DNA from 3 places in the Paenibacillus sp. FSL L8-0470 genome. Region 1 is predicted to be linked to each of the others. Evidence: predicted binding sites of a transcription regulator. Region 1 holds the regulator's gene; each other region holds the start of a gene.
The links. The regulator LexA, encoded in region 1, represses DNA repair genes until DNA is damaged. The targets are predictions, from matches to a motif close to CGAACATATGTTCG.
Positions count from the first base shown of each region.

Region 2: a site for LexA is predicted at 4,573-4,586, ahead of NST99_RS18095 (YolD-like family protein). Genes of this name have one in related genera too.
Region 3: a site for LexA is predicted at 4,588-4,601, ahead of NST99_RS01070 (putative DNA modification/repair radical SAM protein). Genes of this name have one in related genera too.

Region 1 covers NZ_JBBOZM010000001.1:4,199,215-4,205,897, forward strand. Annotated here, with positions in the region: gene NST99_RS18950 (HAD family hydrolase) at 234-1,019, opposite strand; gene NST99_RS18955 (hypothetical protein) at 1,055-1,582, opposite strand; gene NST99_RS18960 (DUF896 domain-containing protein) at 1,633-1,842, opposite strand; gene NST99_RS18965 (LysM peptidoglycan-binding domain-containing protein) at 1,953-2,366, opposite strand; gene lexA (transcriptional repressor LexA) at 2,659-3,285, shown strand; gene NST99_RS18975 (L,D-transpeptidase) at 3,461-3,799, shown strand; gene NST99_RS18980 (DMT family transporter) at 4,215-4,592, opposite strand; gene NST99_RS18985 (TetR/AcrR family transcriptional regulator) at 4,593-5,144, opposite strand; gene NST99_RS18990 (hypothetical protein) at 5,442-6,182, shown strand; gene NST99_RS18995 (hypothetical protein) at 6,478-6,683, opposite strand, start outside.
Region 2 covers NZ_JBBOZM010000001.1:4,021,706-4,028,388, reverse strand. Annotated here, with positions in the region: gene NST99_RS18130 (MFS transporter) at 1-851, opposite strand, end outside; gene NST99_RS18125 (LacI family DNA-binding transcriptional regulator) at 907-1,842, opposite strand; gene NST99_RS18120 (hypothetical protein) at 2,005-2,175, opposite strand; gene NST99_RS18115 (GrpB family protein) at 2,342-2,869, shown strand; gene NST99_RS18110 (C45 family peptidase) at 2,812-3,465, opposite strand; gene NST99_RS18105 (hypothetical protein) at 3,603-3,794, opposite strand; gene NST99_RS18100 (hypothetical protein) at 4,029-4,427, shown strand; gene NST99_RS18095 (YolD-like family protein) at 4,617-4,940, shown strand; gene NST99_RS18090 (hypothetical protein) at 5,014-5,235, opposite strand; gene NST99_RS18085 (hypothetical protein) at 5,605-5,865, shown strand; gene NST99_RS18080 (AraC family transcriptional regulator) at 5,922-6,683, opposite strand, start outside.
Region 3 covers NZ_JBBOZM010000001.1:206,757-213,439, reverse strand. Annotated here, with positions in the region: gene NST99_RS01090 (glycoside hydrolase family 3 C-terminal domain-containing protein) at 193-2,979, opposite strand; gene NST99_RS01085 (hypothetical protein) at 3,184-3,375, opposite strand; gene NST99_RS01080 (hypothetical protein) at 3,563-3,973, opposite strand; gene NST99_RS01075 (LytTR family DNA-binding domain-containing protein) at 3,966-4,415, opposite strand; gene NST99_RS01070 (putative DNA modification/repair radical SAM protein) at 4,645-5,955, shown strand; gene NST99_RS01065 (TIGR03915 family putative DNA repair protein) at 5,955-6,683, shown strand, end outside.

The DNA of each region.
Region 1 (6,683 bases):
GTCCTCCCGACCAAGGTAGAATTTATAATGATATTTCCAGCTTGTGGTTGCATTCTTTTACTATTATACACAACATATTCGCAATTTTAGAAGATTGCTTAAACTTTCACGCCTTTTTCGTGAAGTTAGTCATATACAGATGGATTATCTCCCTATTATAATTGGCCAACCTCTTTGTTTGAGCGCAAAAAAGCCAGCATCCCATTAGGGATACCGGCTTCTCAAAGGTTACACTATAGCGATTGTACCAGGGGGAGGAGCTCAGAGAGATGGCCGATTCTATAATCCGGCTGAATCTCAGGATTTGGTAATTTGCCGGTACGGTTGATCCAGACAGTAGTCAGACCAGCGGCCAAGCCGCCCTTAATATCCGTCGTGAGTTTGTCGCCGACCATGATCCCTTGTTCAGGGGTTATATCCAGCAGCGAAAGAGCATGCAGGAAGATATCCTTGTCCGGTTTTCCTTTGCCAAAGCTGCCTGAGATAACTACATGATCAAAATAGGGGATAAGCTCAGGCACTCCGTCGAGCTTCTCCTGCTGCAGTGACGGGCAACCATTCGTAAGCAGCAGTAGTTTCACCTTACCACGTAGTGCATCAAGCACCTGTAACGTCTCTTCATACATGTACGGCAGGCTACGGCGCTCGGCAGCAAACCTGTCTGCCAGCGTTTCGGCAAGCACCTCATCTTCGACACCGAGGGAGGCCAGACCACGCCGCCACGATTCTTTACGGTATACAGGAGCCAACTGTTGGAGCTTACGGAACTCCGGCTGTTCTCCAGCTGAGAAATTGGACCAAAGTGCTTCATAAGGATTAATCCCGATCATCTTTGTAAAAGGGAACGTCTCATAAGTTTCATAAAGATTCCTGGCTTCCCTGCGAACAGCAACTTCAAGCTCTTTAGGATCAATGGAGTCACCTGCAGCTTCACATGCATTGCGGAAGGCTTCTTCAACACTCCGTTCATCCCAGAGCAATGTATCGTCAAGATCAAATAGTACGGCGGTAATTGGCATTAGATTTCTCCCTCTCCCTACGCTGTTATATCTTCCTACTCGTGTACTACTTCGATGTTATTGGCTTTGCCGAACTCCTCCAGGCGTACACCCATGGCCTCAGTGTTATAGCGGTTAATCAGCTTGGAGAAAATCCACTGTTTGCGCTTGCCCTTATATTTAAGCACGACCACTCCACGGGACAAAGTGATCTTCTCAATATCTCCAGCTTGCAGCCAGCGTTCACGGTTATACTTAATCGTAGACACTCTGTTGCGCTCAACCTTCAGATACGGACGCCGGAAGAATAGAAGTGCCGCCAGCGCAAAGTAAAGAACGACGCCCAGCCAATTGGCAAGGATGCCACTGCCTCTGGCCTCGTCGATCGAGCCTACCACCCAGAACATAATTCCAAGCAGCATTAGAACAACAGGAAATGCAATGTTGCGGCCCTTAAAGATATCACTATTTTTCGCAGCTGATTTTGACGAAGAAGCATAAATGGAATCCTTGCCCTGCTTCTTTCTTTGCTTGTTGATCTGCTGTGTGTTGCGTTGAACCATTCTTTCCCAAGAACGGGCCATGTCAGTTCCCCCTAGTCATCCTGTAATATCTATGAAAAAGACACACTGGACTAATGTTTGAGTCCCTTGTTGCCTTGTTCATGCTCATCATTATCCACGATTTCAATAGTGTCGAGCTGGGCCCGGAAGTTGCTGCGGATGTTGCCCAGATAAATCTCGCGGAGCTTGGCCCGTTCAGCCAATTCCTCTTCACTCAGGCCGCCATTCTTCTGTTTGCGTGCCAGTTCATTGATGCGTGCGACCAATTCGTCAATATTCAATGCTTTCCCCTCCCCTATAAATTCATTCTAACTTTGCCATGAGAAAAAGAGCTTGTCAAGGTCTACCCCCTGAAAGCTCTTTACGTCAGTCTATACTGCTTATGATGAAGTTAATACACAGGCAATGTCAGTATATCTCCGGCCTGAATGTTCCCGTTCTTCAAACCGCTTGTTTTTTTAATTCCTTCTATATATACGACCGTCTTCATTCCCGCTGGTTTGTTCTTAAGGGCGATACTCCAGAGCGTGTCTCCGCGTTCAACTACTACCCGCTTTTCCTGCTTCACTAATGATGCTGAACTCGCAAAAACATTACCAACAACTGTAAATCCCGATACAACAAGCATAAAGACCAGCATTAGCTTCACCAGATACTCTTTCCGGCATAGTCCTATGATCTCCGAAAATAAAGCGGCGGCGGATTGTTTCATTTCATTCATATGATTAGAAGCAGAATGTCCTCTAGTTGAATTAACTTCACCGGCCTCTTCGTAGATGCTGCGGTATGTACTGTATTTTAACATTGTCATCGTCCTCCAAACACTTGTTCTTACTTTCGAAAATAATATAACACGAACATGTGTTTTGATCAATAGATTTTTTAGAACAATTGTTCGCTTTTTTCCGTATCCATAAATGTGTCAGTTTTCAGCACCGGCATTGCCTTTTCCCGCCATTTTCAAACCGTTATTGGATACTAATATGGTAAAAGGCTACTATTTCCACTATTAATCTCAGATTGTTAGAACTTATGTTTGTACGAACGGAAGTTCTATGTTATAATTTTCCCAAACATACTATATGGGGTTGATTCCGATGTCAAAGATTTCGAGTCGTCAGCTGGCGATCCTGGAATTTATACGTAACGAAGTCCGTAGCAAGGGTTATCCTCCGTCCGTCCGGGAAATCGGTGAAGCTGTAGGATTGGCCTCAAGCTCCACAGTGCACGGCCATCTGGACCGGCTTGAGAAGAAAGGCCTTATCCGCCGCGACCCTACGAAACCGCGTGCAATTGAGCTGCTCGGCCAGGAAGATTCCGAGAATGTACATCAATTCGTACAGACGGTTACCCGTATTCCTGTCGTAGGTAAGGTCACCGCCGGGGTGCCGATTACCGCAACGGAGAATATCGAAGATTACTTCCCACTACCTTCCCACTATGTGGGAGATAACAAGGTATTTATGCTCTCCGTTCTCGGTGACAGCATGGTGGAAGCAGGTATTATGAATGGTGACTATGTAATCGTCCGCCAGCAGCAGACTGCTGACAACGGCGATATCGTCGTTGCCATGACCGAAGAAGACGAAGCTACAGTCAAGACATTCTACAAAGAACGTGACCACATTCGTCTACAGCCGGAGAATCCGGCTTATGAACCCCTCCGTCTTAACCGCGTTACGATTTTGGGACGAGTTATCGGTCTCTTCCGCGATATCCATTAATATTTTTGTTCATATTTAAGGGCTGCTTCACTTGAAAAAGTGAAGCAGCCCTTTCCCCTTTTCAAATGGTCATTTTACTCATCACGAACATTTGTTCTGTTTATCCCATATAACAATTCCTTCGAACAGCAACAGCACTCCGCACATATTCTGATAGCAAAGGAGTGCTGAATCTATGCCTAATTATCGGATTATTGTTGATTTGTCGCAGCGCATGCTTTATTTGCTTGACAATAACATCGTTACCAGAGGGTTCCCTGTCGGTATTGGCACCATGCTTACCGTTACACCGGCGGGAGAATACACTATCATTAACAAACAGCCTAAGCCTGGCGGACCCTTCGGTGCATTCTGGATGGGTCTATCCAAACCACATTACGGCATTCATGGAACGAATGACCCTTCCTCCATCGGACATATGGTCTCCCATGGCTGTATCCGCATGTACAATGAGGATGTGCTGGCCCTTGCAGCAATCGTGCCTATTGGAACACGGGTTACAATAAGGGATTAACAGCATGGTGATCAGACAAAAGCAAAAACACCCTAAGGATCACAAAAAAATGATCGAGGGTGTTTTTCATTGTGCTTAATATGGGTCCTTCCTGTCTGCCGATTCATACCGGTCGCGTATTTCACGATTTTTAGCATATATGTACAAATCCAAAGCTATTATTCCTCTCCGGGCAAGTTTAACCAACAGTACGAATGCGTAAATACAAGCTACAACCGATATGAGCCACATCAATACGCTAAACACGCCAATTCCATTAAGGAATAAATTTCCTCTATGCACAAACAACTTTCACTCACTCCCCTGGATTCTTGAATATGAAAATACCCCACCATTCTGGCAGGGTACTGTTATTTCGTCACTATACTATTGTTTGGAACAAATTGTATATGATCTTTATTTCATCAGCTTCAGCTTAGGCTCTATCGGAAAGGCTGGTTTGTTGTGTTTCGGCAGCCTCATCAGAGGAACCATGTCCGGGACCCAGCAAATTCAGCACAATCACACCAATGACGATTAAGGTTATTCCTATTACGCTGCCTGTATTTATTTTTTCTTTCCAGATCAGTACCGAGATAAGAACTGTAGCTACCGCCCCGATTCCAGACCAAATTGCATAGGCCGTATTTAATGGAATAGTCTTCAGTGATAACGACAAAAAGAAGAACGAGCAAATAAAACTAATCAGCATTACGATTACAGGAATAATTTTGGTGAATCCTTGCGATGCTTTGAGCATCGAAGTTCCTACAAGTTCGCTGGCAATGGATATCGCCAAAAACAGATACGGCACTTACTTCTCCTCCTTTACTCCGTCCATCAATTCTTTGTAAATGCGTTCTTTTAACTCCTGATCTGGCGGTGCCAGTCCAAACTTTTCTGCAAACCAGAGTCCGTCGGTCACCAGTCGGGCAATGGTTGCACGAAGTGGATCCACACCGTCATTTTCAAAATTGTGTTGCCATTCAGCATATTTCTCCTGCATGTTTGTCAACAACCCTGGATTCGTAAATAAAGCTGCTGCCAGCACCGAGTTCATGTCACTGCCTTCTCCAAAACCATAAAAAGTAGATTCAATGTACGCCCTGCTCCATTTACCAGCTTCTCGCTGGTCATGCTCTACACGGCTCTGAACATCTTCCGTAAAGTTTCGGGTCAGCTCATCCACCATACCGGAAACCAGTTGTTCCTTGTTAGGAAAGTGATACAGTAAACCGCCTTTGCTCACGTTGGCCGCTTTGGCCACAGCTTCCAGAGTTAAGTGCTCCACCCCTTGATCACGAACAATGGAGGAAGCCGCTTGCAAAATCATTTTTTTCTTAGAGCTGTTGTTATGTACAGTCACCTTATCACCCCCATTTGAACTGTACCGTCTGGACGGTTTTTTGTCAAACAAATATAAGTATAAATAACCTGACTACTCCGCAAGCAAAAATATATTGTGAATACGCTATCCGCTTGCAATGCCCACAAAATGGGTAATAACTACCATATAGTTTGAAGATCAGCTATTCGTTCCGCTATTGGCCGTTCTCTATAAGTTTGGTTACGCGCATATGTCTTATCCATACTTATGTAAGGTGAATGAATGGGCTATCCTAGAGTTATACAGGAATTCAACCTTACAGGCGGGAGGAAAAAGATGAAAAAGAACAAACCATTCTATACAATTTGGTGGTTCTGGGTGGTCTTAGTAGCCGCCGGCATCATAGGGTTGGTTACCCTCGGGAACGATGACAAGTCAGATGATCATACTTCTTCGATTACGGCGCTAGCAACACCGATGGTTACTGCCAAGCCAACAACTGAATCAAGTCCATCTCCAGCAACAAAACCAACGACTAAGCCTACAGCAGAACCTACAACTGCCCCACCCCTTTCACCTTCAGCCGAACGAACTGTCAACGCCACTCAAGCAACGTCTGCTGATCAAGTACCTTTATCTGCTGACGAGGTGCTGGCTTTTACTGCCAATCTTACAGGTAAAACTTTTATAAAAGACGTAAACGTCGGGACAGACAATATAACGGTTACTTTTTTTGAGACTTACCAAGCATATAAAGAAGCGAACCCAACCTCCGGCATTACAAAAGAAGATTACATCGATTACTTTTCTACAGGCGACCAAATAAACAAACTGCTCATGGAAGAAACAAGCCGATTATTTGCGCAATTCCCCGGAGCTGCTTCGATTGACATGGTGATTCCCTACGATGGGCAAATCTATTCCGTAGCTCTCACGCAAGGAGAAATCGAGCGATTTTATAACGTGGACTTCAGTACACTGGCTTCCAATGAGATATGGAGAGAGAAAGTAAGCAATCCACACTTCAACAAAAGAGACCGGCAACAATTCGTTGAGCAGTTCATCCAAGTAAATTAATAAGTAGTTTGTGATGTACACCGATTAATTGTATAATCTACTAAATATTAACTAGGAGTGACCGCAATGAGTAAACTCACGCGTTCAGACAAAGCTATCGTTTCCTTTTTACTTGGTTTCGCCTCCGTGTTCATTATTGCATTCTTCGTAATTCGATATATTGTGCAAAATGTTTCATTTGCTCCATAAAATCCATAATCACTTTCGGCACCTGTATGGGAAAAGCTTAAACATAGACATCAATACCCCGTCATTATAAACACTGACGGGGTATTGTTCGTCAAAGGATGGTGAACTATTTTCCAGTTACAGTAGCCGTAAAGACTAAAGGTCCGGAGACAAAAGCAGTAGTTGCCGGAGTCTGATTCTCAATGATCAATTGATAGTTTTGTACACCCAGTGGCGCTGTTTCTATAAACAATTCTTCAAGTGTTATATTATTATCAAAGACATTAGTTACCAGATTATAGTAAATTTCAGTACCAGCCCGCCAAATACGCA
Region 2 (6,683 bases), 180 kb from region 1:
TACCCGAGCGGGATGCAGCTCTCCATCAGACCGAACTGAAACGGACTTGCCTTCCATACCTGCACGGCCATGACTTGTGTCAGCATGAGGCAGGAGAGGAAAAATAGTGTGAGTACGGGAAGCAGTAAGGTAACAGCTCTAGCAAATGGATTACTCCAAATATAACGGAAACCGCTGAAAATATCCTGCTTGAACGTTTTTTTGGGTCCACGTGCGGCTGTAACACCAGTGAATGAGCCTGAGGCTAGCACCAGCAGGAAGGCTAACAGAAAGGTCATCCCATCTACAAAGATCGCCCAAGCGCCACCGAAGGCAGCGACAAAGATTCCGCCGAGCGCGTAACCAACAGTACGGGAGATGTTCTCTGACAAGGTCATCCAGCCTGCTGCCTGCTGGATATGTTCTTTGCCGACAACAGTCAGCAGGGAAGCCTGAAAGGCAGGAGACTGAAATTGTCCGGCAGAGGTTACAATTCCGGTAAGACAAACAATCAGGACGAAGGAGAGATTAGGGCTGGTAAGGGCGTAAGCGATTCCCAGTACAGTGATGCTCTGTACCAGATAGGCACATACAATCAGTGTTCTGCGGTTGACGCGATCGGCGAGGGTGCCCGCTACGCTGCCCAGCAACGAACAGATGACAAGGTTGCTGACAGTCATGATGCTCATCATTTTTGCACTGCCAGTCTCCTGCAGTACCCATAGACTAAGAGCGAGACTGTGAAAGGCATTTCCCAGTATCGTAAGCGTACTGGCTGTGAACAACAGCAGGAAAACTTTGTTTTTACGTAAAACCGGATAGTTCACTTGGGGCATAGGGGCATTCACGATCTCAGCGCTGGTAGAATTCATCAACAAAACCTCCTCGTAATCACTTAACTTAAACGTTTAAGTTATTATAAAGAATTTATTGGAGAACTTCAACCAAAAATTGATTGCTGCCTGTCAGACTGGAATCGTACTGTTCGCGAATAACAGATGTCATTAATTCGTAGGCGGTCAGTGCTCTATCGTTCTGAAACTGAATGACTGTCGTACTGTCCAGCAGGATTTCCGGTACTCCGCAGGTGCAAATGGCTGTAATTGAAGAGGCCAAGGCAGTTTTTTCAACAGCTTTTGCCAAATATTCATTGATGGCGATGATATGCTTATCCCGGTTAAGGGTCAAAAAGCTCACGAGTTCACTTTGTGCCTCTTGGGAATTGTTGACAATATGAACTTGCTCCCGCGGCAATCCCGATCCAGCAAGGATCCACTCCGCTAACGCCTTGTTATGATAACTCTCCATGACCAGACAGGAGGGAGCTGTGGAGGAAGATACAGCGGCCTGCAACGCTTGGGGATAGTTATAATTAACCTGATTAAAAAGACTGTCATCGATGATGCTGTCGAGCAGAATCAGAGGAACGCCTTCCACAAAATTGGCGGATATCCGGTAGAACATCTCATCCATAACGTCCAGCACAAAGACAGCATCCAGCTTGCGTTCACGGATTACATCCATCGCAGGATTAAGGGGATTTAAACGGACAAGCAGAGTATGATAACCGGCTTCTGTTAGCATCGCTTCCAGACTTTCCACCAGCGACATGTAATTTTGGCGTTTCCAATAGGGCAAAGCGGATGTCCGGTTAATCAGAATGCCGACCAGTCCGGTCCGTTGTTTGACCAGGGAACGCGCCGCGAGATTCGGGACATAATTCAGCTCCCGGGCAATTTGCAGTATAATCTGCCGGGTCGGGTCAGGGATTGTCTGGTTCTTCACATTATTCAGCACATAGCTGACCGTAGCTACTGAAACGTTCGCCTGACGGGCAATATCCTTCATGGTCGCTTTTTTCATCGGGCATTCTCCTTAACAAGGCTTAGAAGAAAAGCCTATCATTCAGCCACGGGACAAGTCAACTGAATGAAAAACTAAAAATATTTACTTGGAGACAAGAAGAGGCTGCTCCCCGTTATTCAACGACGGGGGAGCAGCCTGTGTGCTGTACAATTTTACAGCTTAAGTTTCATTTTTGGTGACACCATTCAAACTGGGAACATAATCTTCAGCCTTATTGGTGTTTAACATCTGGGGTTCTTCAGTAAGATGTGCATGGTTTTGCTGGTTGTTTTTCTTATCTGCTTTATTATTTGCACGGTCGTGTTTGGGATCGGCACTATTTTTGGGCATGATTTCACCTCCATCTGCTAACAGATAGTATGAGAAACTGGTTTGCATTTTATCCCAGCCATCTGAAATCGGGGGTGCGTAGCCTCTCTGGAGTGTGTACCGGATCATTTACAAAGAGCGAAGGCTTAGAGTAAGCTGACAATAAAATAACTACCCAGCAAAGAAGGTGACGGTCATCGCTGTAAGCCCTGTTCCTATTGAAGTGGTTCCTTATAATCCCGCTTGGAAGGCCGAATTCAGCAGAATCAAAAAGCGGATGCTTGAGATCCTTGGAGATCTTGTCATTGCTGTCGAGCATGTGGGCAGCACCTCAATTGAAGGTTTGGCGGCCAAACCGATTATAGACCTGGATCTTGTGATGGAGAGCTATGAGGCACTGCCTGGTATTGTCGAGAGGTTCCGGGAATTTGGTTATGTGCATCTTGGAAATCTTGGGATTGAGGGCAGAGAGGTATTTGAGTGCGAGAAGGATGACGGTTTGATGCAATATCATCTTTATGTATGTCCCAAGGACGGTAAAGGTTATCTGGAGCATATTGCTTTCCGGGACTATCTGCGGAGTCATCCTGCTGCGGTTCGGGCGTATGAGGAAGTAAAGCTGGCCCTGGCAGAACAATACCGCAATGACAGAGAAGCCTATACGGAGGGCAAGACAGCTTTTGTACATTCCATCCTAAACAAAGCCATGCAGTGAGCGGAGAAAAAAGTATGAATAGAGCGGCAACCGGACCTGAATAACAGGCCAGCCGGCTGCCGCTCTGCCAGTTGTTTCATTGCTTCCAGCGGATTGTAGTCCGTTCCTGCTTTCCAGAGAGTAGAGTACATCGCCTCTTGTCTCGCTTGCGAGTTATGCATCAGCTGAAGGTTATGTTGCTGCATGGCTGGCAGCGTATAGTGGTTGGTGGATACGATAAGCTGGGGAAGGCTCGCCGCCCTGGCATCATAAACCTTAATTTCTTTATGTGCCCCAGCTACTTCGATCAATGCCATTGAACCGTGCCTGTCGGAAACCAGAAAGTTCCTGTAATCGGAGATCGGCATGCTGCGCAGCAGGGTAACAGCTTCTCTGGTTGTAGTGCAGTCATCGAGCAAGGCCCGAACCACTCCCGGGAACACAAAACCCTCACCTGTCATTTCTGGCCGGATTCTGCCGGAGGTCATGGTCACGCTGAGACCTTCGTCATTCATGCCGTCATACCGGCCGAAGAGCTGAAGTGAAAATCCGATATGGGCGGGCTTGCCCGTCACACGGGTGGTGCTCAGGCTACAGTTGAATTTTCTTGTATTCATGGCATTTGGATGGTAAATTATAGATATAAGTTTGGGATTGAAATTCAGCTAATAATTGCATGAAATGCGTACATTAAACAATCCGCCAGTCCGTATCTTGGCGGGTTGATTTTTTTAAAAAAGCAAGGCTGGTTTGACTATGTTCTGCTGTGAACAAAACGTTTTATGGTCCAAAAAGGTACCGTAAGGATACCTTTATTTGTTGAAATGCTTAAAGAATCCGAAGGATGATCAATTTCACAAAGGCCGGTAAAAGTTTCACCGCTCACAAGATGAACACGCTGCTTCATACTTTGCTCCAAGGCCGACTGTATTTCTATTTTTCTCATTCGTTTCACTTCCTTTTGAAACTGTGGCATTATGATCTCTACTTATCATTAAACAGGATTAGAAGAATTTAACAGACCTATTGGTTACAATATTGTATTATTATTATATACATTAGTTTGAAACCGGGTTATTCTTAAAGAAACTGTTTACAGTGAATCTAGACCCAAGCACCCTCCAGTTAGGACGGATAGGTTGATTTTCTCAGAAAAATGGAGTTGGAGAGGTGAATGGCTGTGGATACAAGGAATGTTATCAAAGGGATTTATCATGAAATCCTTGAACGGATCGAATTGCTGCTATTGAACTCAAGTCTTGAGTATGTGGAGCACTCTTCTGAAGTAATAGAGGGGGGCATGTATGCTTGGGGACAAGCTGACGTATTGAAAGATGCGTACCGGATGGCTTTGATTGAAGAATATTTGATTCTGGTTACCCAAATGCGGTTGGAGCTTGAAGAGAAAGACAGCAAAGCTCTCGCCAGTTTTGACCATAGCTGCAATATTGTATTGACTTATTTAAAGCAGGAAACGTTTGTGTACGAGAGTACGAAAGAAGATGTATTGAAGACGATTGAAAAAGAATTGGCTATTCAGTACTTCGTTATGAATCTGCCGGTGGAGAACATGAAATAATTGTCCCCATAACCTGGTCGTCGCGGTGAATCGGGCATACCTTTCTTGGTGTAATATTCAATCTAATAACGTTTAGCTCTCAGTCCGCCAGTGTTCAACTGGCGGATTTTTCCGTTGCTTTAATTTCTCTAAGATGGTTATAATACAAACAAGTGTTCTTATTTATAGGGACTGAGGAGGTCAGACAACATGAAGAAATTTGACAGCATATTCGACTGCAGCCGGGTGATGACTCCGGAGCACAAGCGCCGGATCATCCAGGATGAAGAAAGACAGCGCCTGCGAAGCAAACCCGTGCTCGATGCTCAGGAATGGGAGCTGATAGATCAAGTGCTTGCTTATTCCAAGCGTTACAACGAACAGATCACGATCACGCTGTTCGATCCAGAGAAAGATCATAAGATCAGGGGCGTTGTCATGTCAGTGGACCTGCAAATGCGACAGGTCAAATTACAGATTGAGTATGAATATGATTGGATTATGATTGACGATGTTATTCAAGCGACTACATAAATAAGGGTCCCAATCCTGGGACCCTTTCTTTAAAATTTATATGTTCATGTCATAAAAAATTGCGTTCTGCTTGTTACTTCAATGTTGCATATGGTTTGAATTCGTCCGGTATAGCCGTTACCCCTACTATAGCCTCGACAGCTTTCCAGGCCGCTTCAAAACTTGTTCCGCTGTAGATTGTTCTATCCCGCGCAGGGCCAAACAATGACATGTCAAACACTATAAATTCTCCGGACTCTTCAATGAGTCTGAAGCTTACGGCGCGGTCTTTTGATTGCATACGAATCTCCTTCAATTAGACAACCTCCTTAATCTTTTCTGCACTAGTATAAAGTCTACACAGCAGTATACCGCATCACCCTAATTGCATCAATTAACTAATACGCTGCAAGGAGCAACATTGACGGGAAGGTATTGAAACACTACAATTAGCACGAGTAGCCGTTGGAATAATTTAGGATTTCATTTTCTTTCATCGGATAAATAAGAAACCCATTAGGCGGGCTAACAGGAGGTGAAGCAAACAATGAAAAGCTCGGTTAACCTGTTTAAAGTTTTGCTTGTGATGATCATTGTCTACTTGCTGGTTAGTTTTGTCGCAGGTCTAATCGGGATGAATTTCAACAAATTATAATGAGTCTGTTCTGCAGATAGGAGGAAGTCAATGAAAGGCGAACATTTAAAATATTTAGGCGGCGGTATAATTGTTCTTGGATTGATTGCTTCGATTCCTGTCGCCATGAATATGGGTACATTATCTGCCGGTATCTATCTGTTCATCTGGTCCTGCCTGATTGGCGTGTTTTTTATCGGTTTCGGGGAGCTACTGTATTCGGTGCAACGGATTGAGCTTAAGATCGCCGGGGAACGTCCTCACTATGATCCATTGACAGGTCAATATGTTGACAAGACGGTAAGAAAGTAATAGGTTTTAAAACAACCCTGCCGGTGAATTCCGTCAGGGTTGTTCAGCATTTCCCCTTAACTCTCACGGAGAACGGCGCGATACTCGCTCGGCGGCATGCCAGTGTATTTGCGGAACTGCTTAGAGAAGTAGAGGGCGTCGTTGAATCCGACAGATGAGGCCACCTGATCGATGGTGAGTGTTCCCCCCAATAGTTCCCTGGCTTTGTCCATCCGCATCTTCAGCAGATACTGCTTGGGAGACAAACCGGTCTTTTGTTTGAATGCCTTGGACAGATGCACCCGGTGATAGCCCAACGTCGCCGCCATGTGGTCGATGCTGATCTGCTGGTGGAACTGCAGCGAGATCCAACGGATCGCCTGGTCGATCTGGCGGTCAATGACCTCAGGCATTTCTTTGGGACGGGCTGGAAGGACACTGAGGTTGGCCAGACCAAACTGGTGGAGCAGCAGCCGGGTCCAGCCGGAGGCCTCCAGGCTTTCCAGGCGGGGATAAGGGGATTGCTGGAAGGCCAAGCGAATATGTTCGTACAGGCTGTGCAGCTCACGGGTATTCCCCAAATGCAGCAGCGGACGTTCCTTGGTAATCCCGGCATCGGAGAGCAGTGCCGCAACAGCTTCACCCTGTAAGGCTACCCATACGTAGTGCCAAGGGCTGTCCTTGTCTGCCTGGTAACTGAATAGGGACCCCGGATAAATAACAAACGTGTCTCCGGTCCGGCAGTGCAGCGAGACATTCCCGCTTTGAAAGAAGCCCTCACCATCCAGCACGGTATGGATCAAAAAATAATCATGCACTGAGGGGCCGATCTTGTGACC
Region 3 (6,683 bases), 4.0 Mb from region 1:
TATGCATAACAGGACATCCATAAACAATCCGCTGGGCTGAAGAATAATAATGATTTTAAAGATTTCAGACTAGAATTAGACGGATAAATCCCTCATTATCAAAGTGCCATTATATTATTCAGGAATCAACAAAAAGAGAGCACCCCTAGGGGCACTCTCCTGTACTTCATATGGTTAGTTTCTTTGCAGCATTTACACTTGTTTGAATTCGATCGCGTTAATCTGCATGCCTGGTTTGACGAAATCAAACTTCATTTCATAGAGGCCTGCTTCCAGCTCAATCTTCACGAGCTTTAGCGTGATCCATCTGCCGTCCGTTCCATTGGTTTGAATAGTCGTCACCACTTGATCGTTTAGAGTCATATTGCTTGCACTCTGGGCAAGTTCTGTATCCGGAGACATGACGCTTGCAAAGATCCGGTATACACCCGCTTGGTCAACTTTTATGAAGGTCGAACCGGTTGCAGCCGTTTGAACCACTGCATTGTCAGCTACAGTTTGTGCTTGCCCAGCGGGAAGAGCCGGATTCGCCTTGAAGACATCAACCGTTTCTGCAATCACTTGTTCTCTGGAGAACACGGGTGCCTGCATCAGAAACTCACAAATATTGATAGCGCTGCGCTGCAGCTCTCCACGGGTCAGGGTGCCATTGTCCAGGGATTCAATCGTGTTGTCTCCCCAGACATTGGTTTCCGCACCATAGTTGCTGACGACCATATACAGGTCATTCTGTGCACGGACCATCCAGTTTGTGTTCCTCCGGTCAGCAGGACCCCCATCCACGACATCGTTCATGATCGCCCACCAGTCGGTCATCACGATGCCCTTGAAGCCCCATTCTCCGCGAAGAACCGTTGTATTCAAATCATAGTTAGATGCCGCCCAATGCCCGTTCACCGGATTATAGGAGGTCATAACCGAATTGGCTCCGCCCTGTTTTACCGCGATTTCAAAACCTTTCAGATAAATCTCGCGGAGCGCCCGTTCGGACACAATCGCATCCACCTTACTGCGGTACTTCTCCTGATTGTTGCAGGCGAAATGCTTCAGTGTAGCGTTCGATCCGCCTTTCATAATCCCGCGGGTGCAGGCTGCAGCAAAAACCCCTGAAATCAGCGGATCTTCCGAAAAATACTCAAAATTGCGCCCGTTCAATGGACTGCGGCGAATATTCAGACCCGGTCCCAGCAAGGCATCTACACTGTTGCTTAACAGCTCCCGGCCTTCCATGACGTACAGCTCTTCAACCAATTCAGCATTCCAGGTTGCTGCCAGCAAGGTTCCAATGGCAACCTGTGTCGCCTTCTGCCCGCTGTCCATGCGAATGCCTGACGGGCCGTCTGCGGTACAGCCAACCGGAATTCCATAACTGAACAGCTGATCACTTACCCCACCGAAAGCCGAAGCCGTACCCGGTGTAACGAGCGGACTGCTCATGCCTTCGCCTCTGACAATCGCCGCCAGATCCTGGTCGCTAAGCTGGGCGATGAACGCCTCCATGCTAACCTTTCCTTCATGGACATCTCTTAGTTTATATCCTTGATTACCGGTTTGCGCCAAGGTTTCAGGGAGATTGCTCTGAATGCGTTCTGCCATAGAAACCTTTTGTTTTGGCACCTCTGCATAGGCAAGTTCATAAGAGCCGTCTGCTTTGCGGGCTCCCGGGTGCATTCTTGTAAAGCTCTCTGTCGGCGCCAGCGCCTCTTGCAGCTGCTCCACAACCTGAAGAGCTTCCACGCTGTAACCGCTCTGTCCTTCCACGCCAACTTCGGCCAGCGCTTTAACACTGGTTCCTACGTAAAGGCGGTATGTCCCGGCTTCCAGCACGTAAGCAGAAGCATGACCAGTCACCCCGGCGTCATCGTAAGAGGCCATCGAATGAACAGGGAAGCTTACAGTCAGACGCTGCGATTCACCCGGCTGGAGAAGTTGTGTCTTCACGAAGGCAGCCAAAGCTTTGGCCGGCTGGCCCAGCTTGCCTTGGGGCGCTTCATAATAGACCTGAACGACCTCTTTTCCCGCAAAGGCAGTTCCCGTATTCGATACGTTCACTTCAATAGCAATGTAGGCTTCTCCATCCTTGGTGATCACTTTGGCTTCTTCCGGCTTCACTTCAAACCGGGTATACGATAGACCATATCCAAATTCAAATTGAACCCGCTCCGGGCAAAACGTCTCAAAATAACGATAGCCCACATAAATATCTTCCTGATAGAAGTTCTTGAGTTCATTGCCGTAATTACGGGTCGAGGGATAATCCTCGATGGAATAAGCAATCGTATCGGTTAATTTACCGCTGGGTGTCACTTCTCCGGCCAGCACATCGGCAATCGCATTGCCGCCCTCCATACCGCCCTGCCAAGCATAAATCACACAAGGGATGGGGTGCGCATAACCTTCATCGTTCAACCAGCTCATATCGATAATATTGGAGACATTCAGCACCACGACGGTTTGCTCAAAATAGGCCGTCACCTGCTTCAACATCGCTTTTTCTTCATCATTTAACTGGTAGCTTCCCGGCTCGTTGGCATTATCCTGGTCTTCCCCGGCCGTACGTCCGATCACTACGATAGCTTTATTGGATTTAGCTCTTGCCTCTGACACCAGTTCATCGGTTAAAGGCATCTCCTTCTGGTGCCACGGCTCTGCAGCCCAGCCCCCGCCGCCATTATCAAACGGGTTGCTCTCAATCCACGTTTCATATACAGCTGCCAATGGCTGGTTAATGGAAATGTTCTGTTTATTCCGGAGACCATCCAGCAGGTTGGTTGTATGTGAAACATGGACACTGCCGCCCGAACCGGTTCCGCTGCGATAATAATTCACCTGGGTTCTGCCAAAAATGGCAACGTTGTCGCTTGCCTGAAGCGGAAGAACTTGCCCTTCATTCTTTAACAGCACTGCACCTTCTGCGGCGGCGACTCTGCTGAATTCAGCAAACCCTTCTAATGGAACTCCAAAACTTTGTGTGCTCAATGTATTCTCTCCCTATTGTCATCTCTATACTAATTTCAACAACTTAATATTAATATACAAGCTCAGCTTCTATAAAAGCAAAGTTTCATCATTTAATATTGTGAATATTCGGCTTGTTCATCCACCAGACATTCCTAAACACCCGCTCCAGGAGCGGGTGTTTAGGAAAAGCACCAAGGGACAAGGTCCCCGGCGGCCTGATTTTTATTTTTTACGCCGTTGTTTCGTCATCCGGTTATACATCACAAACGCAGCTATAATCGCGCCGATCATGCCGACGCTGGTCGCCGAATCATTGTCCATGCCAAACAGAAGGCACAGGTTCGTAACCACACTTCTCGTAAGCAGCGCAACCAATATCAGCATCAACGGACGCCAAATGTTATATCCTCTCATCCCTGCAACACCCCTGACCTAATTTTCACAAATCGGCAAACCCACTCAGCCTAAACCATCAATCTAATCTACTATTAGATGCTATTATAGCATAAGTAGGAATGCGCATACATTTTGGCTAGGGTTGCAGAGCCAGGAGTAACTGATTCCTTGGGAATAACACTTTTAGCCCCCGCCCCGCTGCAGCCTATTTCAGTATCTTGTTCAGCTCTTCCACTCTTTTCCGGCTGTCTATTCTAGCGTAGAAATAAAAAGCTATGGTGTGCATTACAACCGACAATAACAGCATTCCGGGCCACCAGGGCAGAATAACGTGAAACATATCTTGTGAAAATAACCAGACAATCAGCATTCCGCCCGCTATCGTAATAATGGAGGAAATCAGAATATTCCAGAACGGCTTTAAGGTGAAATGATTCCATAGGGCATCGTACATTATTCCAAATAATACGGCCGATATTGCAGCAATCCCCGCAACATGCCACAGGTATACCATACTGATCGGTTGGTCCCTATAAAACACCGTTAACAGTAACGTTACCCATAAGGATGTCACCGTAAATACTTGAAAAAAAGAATGCTTGAACTGGCTAATCATGATATCTCCCCCTGAATTGTTTAATGTAATAGCGGCTGACAAAGTAACTGGAATGATCCGTGAGCACCACTTGAATCCTTGCGTTGCCAGTGGATGAAAACTCTTTAATATAGCCCGTATTGATAATGGTTTGATTATTGATTTTCATAAAAAGGGCTGAATCCAGACTTTCATCGACATATTTCAACCGTTTATTGAGCAAATACCTTTCTCCGGTAATTACACGTACGCTGCACATGCGGTCTTCCGCTTCAATTACAGCAACCGTACTCCACCCGATTTGAACATGGCGGTCATTTTTCGCGTTAATCACTACAAGCTTTTTCTCTGCAGTATGAATAGCCTCTTTAATATTCCCCCAATGTTCCTTTTCCGCAGGATGGGTACTTACTTTGGCGACACCCCGGTCTAATGCTGAATCGGCTTCAAATATAACGTTCAATGCTGCATCCTCCTTTCACAACTAATCTTATAAGCAAAACCTTGCTAAAACTATAGTATTGCGTTTTCTTGCAAAATCCTGCGTCTTTGTTGCACGGCGCTGCGACGCATATGCGCTGACACGAAAGGACACCCTTATATGTGTATTTTTATGTATTTGTTTGATTTTGACAAGAACACTTGTTCGGGTTATACTTTTCCCAAGTGAGGGGGATATGAACGTGGATATCATGGATAAACTCGAAATTTTAACCGCTTCGGCCAAATATGATGTGGCCTGTACCTCAAGCGGATCGGACCGCAAAAGTCAGGCCGGAGGTATGGGCAATGCCGTCAGTATGGGCATCTGCCACAGCTTTGCGGCAGACGGCCGCTGCATTTCACTGTTGAAGGTGCTCATGACGAACAGCTGTGTTTATGATTGCGCCTATTGTATCAACCGCAAATCGAACCAGACACGCCGGGCTGCATTTACACCGGAGGAAATCGCAGACCTCACCATGCAGTTCTACCGCCGCAATTACATAGAAGGCCTGTTTCTCAGCTCCGGCATTATGCGTAACCCCGATTATACAACCGAGCAGCTGATTGCCGCTCTGGAGCTGCTGCGGAATGTCCATCACTTCGGGGGCTATATCCATGTGAAGGCGATTCCCGGTGCAGATGATATATTGCTGTCCAGACTCGGCCTGCTCGCCGACCGCATGAGCGTTAACATCGAACTGCCCTCTAAGGAGAGTCTTGGCCGGCTTGCACCAGATAAGAGCAAACAGTCCATTCTGAAACCGATGGCCCTTATTAAAGAGAAGATAAATGAGAATTCTTCAGACATTGTCAAATACAACCATGCTCCCCGCTTCGCACCGGCCGGGCAGAGTACACAAATGATCGTTGGCGCAACACCGGACACCGATTACCAGATTCTTAACCTCACGGAAGGGTTGTACCGGAAGTATGGGCTAAAGCGTATCTTTTACTCTGCCTACACCCCCGTGGTAGAGCATTCGCTGCTGCCTTCCCTGGACACCAAACCGCCGCTCCTGCGGGAACACCGGCTCTATCAGGCTGACTGGCTGCTGCGCTTCTATGGCTTTCAGGCCAAGGAGCTGCTGGATGAAGCAGCGCCCAATTTCAATCCGCTGCTTGATCCCAAATGCAGCTGGGCCATCAATCACCGCGAGCAGTTCCCGGTCGAAATCAACCGCGTGCCGTACGAAACGCTGTTGCGTGTACCGGGCATCGGCGTAAGGAGTGCTCAGCGGATTGTAAAAGCCCGGCGGGCGGGGACATTGGATTTTTACGCGCTGAAGAAGCTCGGTGTCGTGCTGAAGCGCGCTCAATTTTTCATTACCTGTAAGGGAAAAATGCTGGAGGGGTTAAAAGTCGGCGAGCATACCCTGCTTCGTTCACTCATGTCCGGCCAAGAGCTGTCCCCGTTTCTACAGCCGCAGTACGAGCAGCTTTCCCTGTTCGATGACACGTATTTGGCAGCCTTGCCTGCAGCGGGAGCGGCAGAACTGAGGAAAGGAGAATCCTCCTGATGTTCAAGACGGCCGCTCTGGCCTATACCTATGACGGCAGCTTTGAGGGCCTGCTATGCTGCGTGTTCGAGAGCTACCAATGGAAAGAAACTCCGCTCACCATACATTCGGAGGGTGAAGGGCAAGGCATGCTGCTGGAATCCAAATGGATTGAGACCGACAACGCCAAAGCAGGCCGGGTGCTGCGCTCCATACCTCTGCGCATCTGTCCTGAGGCCGAAGAGCTTGTCCGTTTAGGATTCTGGACATGTACGCCAGACAAGGAACTGCTGCTGCTGAACTTTCTGTATCTCGGCTTCACGCATGGCCGCAAGGTTATGGACATGCTTGCCGATGATACCGTGAACGCCTTGCAGAAGGCGGTACAGCATCTGCGGCGGGAAGGGCATCTCTTTCTCGGCTTTGTGCGGTTTTCCGTTTACGGTCCGGTCATGGCAGCGGTGATTGAACCCCGCAACTACGTGCTCCCTGTCATTCAGGAGCATTTCTGCGACCGGTTTCAGGGCGAAAGCTTCATGATCTATGACAAGACCCATAGCATGGCACTGATCCATCAGCCCGGGCAAGAGGCCATTATTCCACTGCAGGAATGGATACCCCCGGAGCCGGATGCGGCTGAGGAGGCCTATCGCCGCCTATGGAAGAAGTTCTATACTGCCATCGGTATTCAGGAGCGCCGCAACGACCGGCTGCGTTCCTCCCTGATGCCCAAACGCTACTGGAAGCAA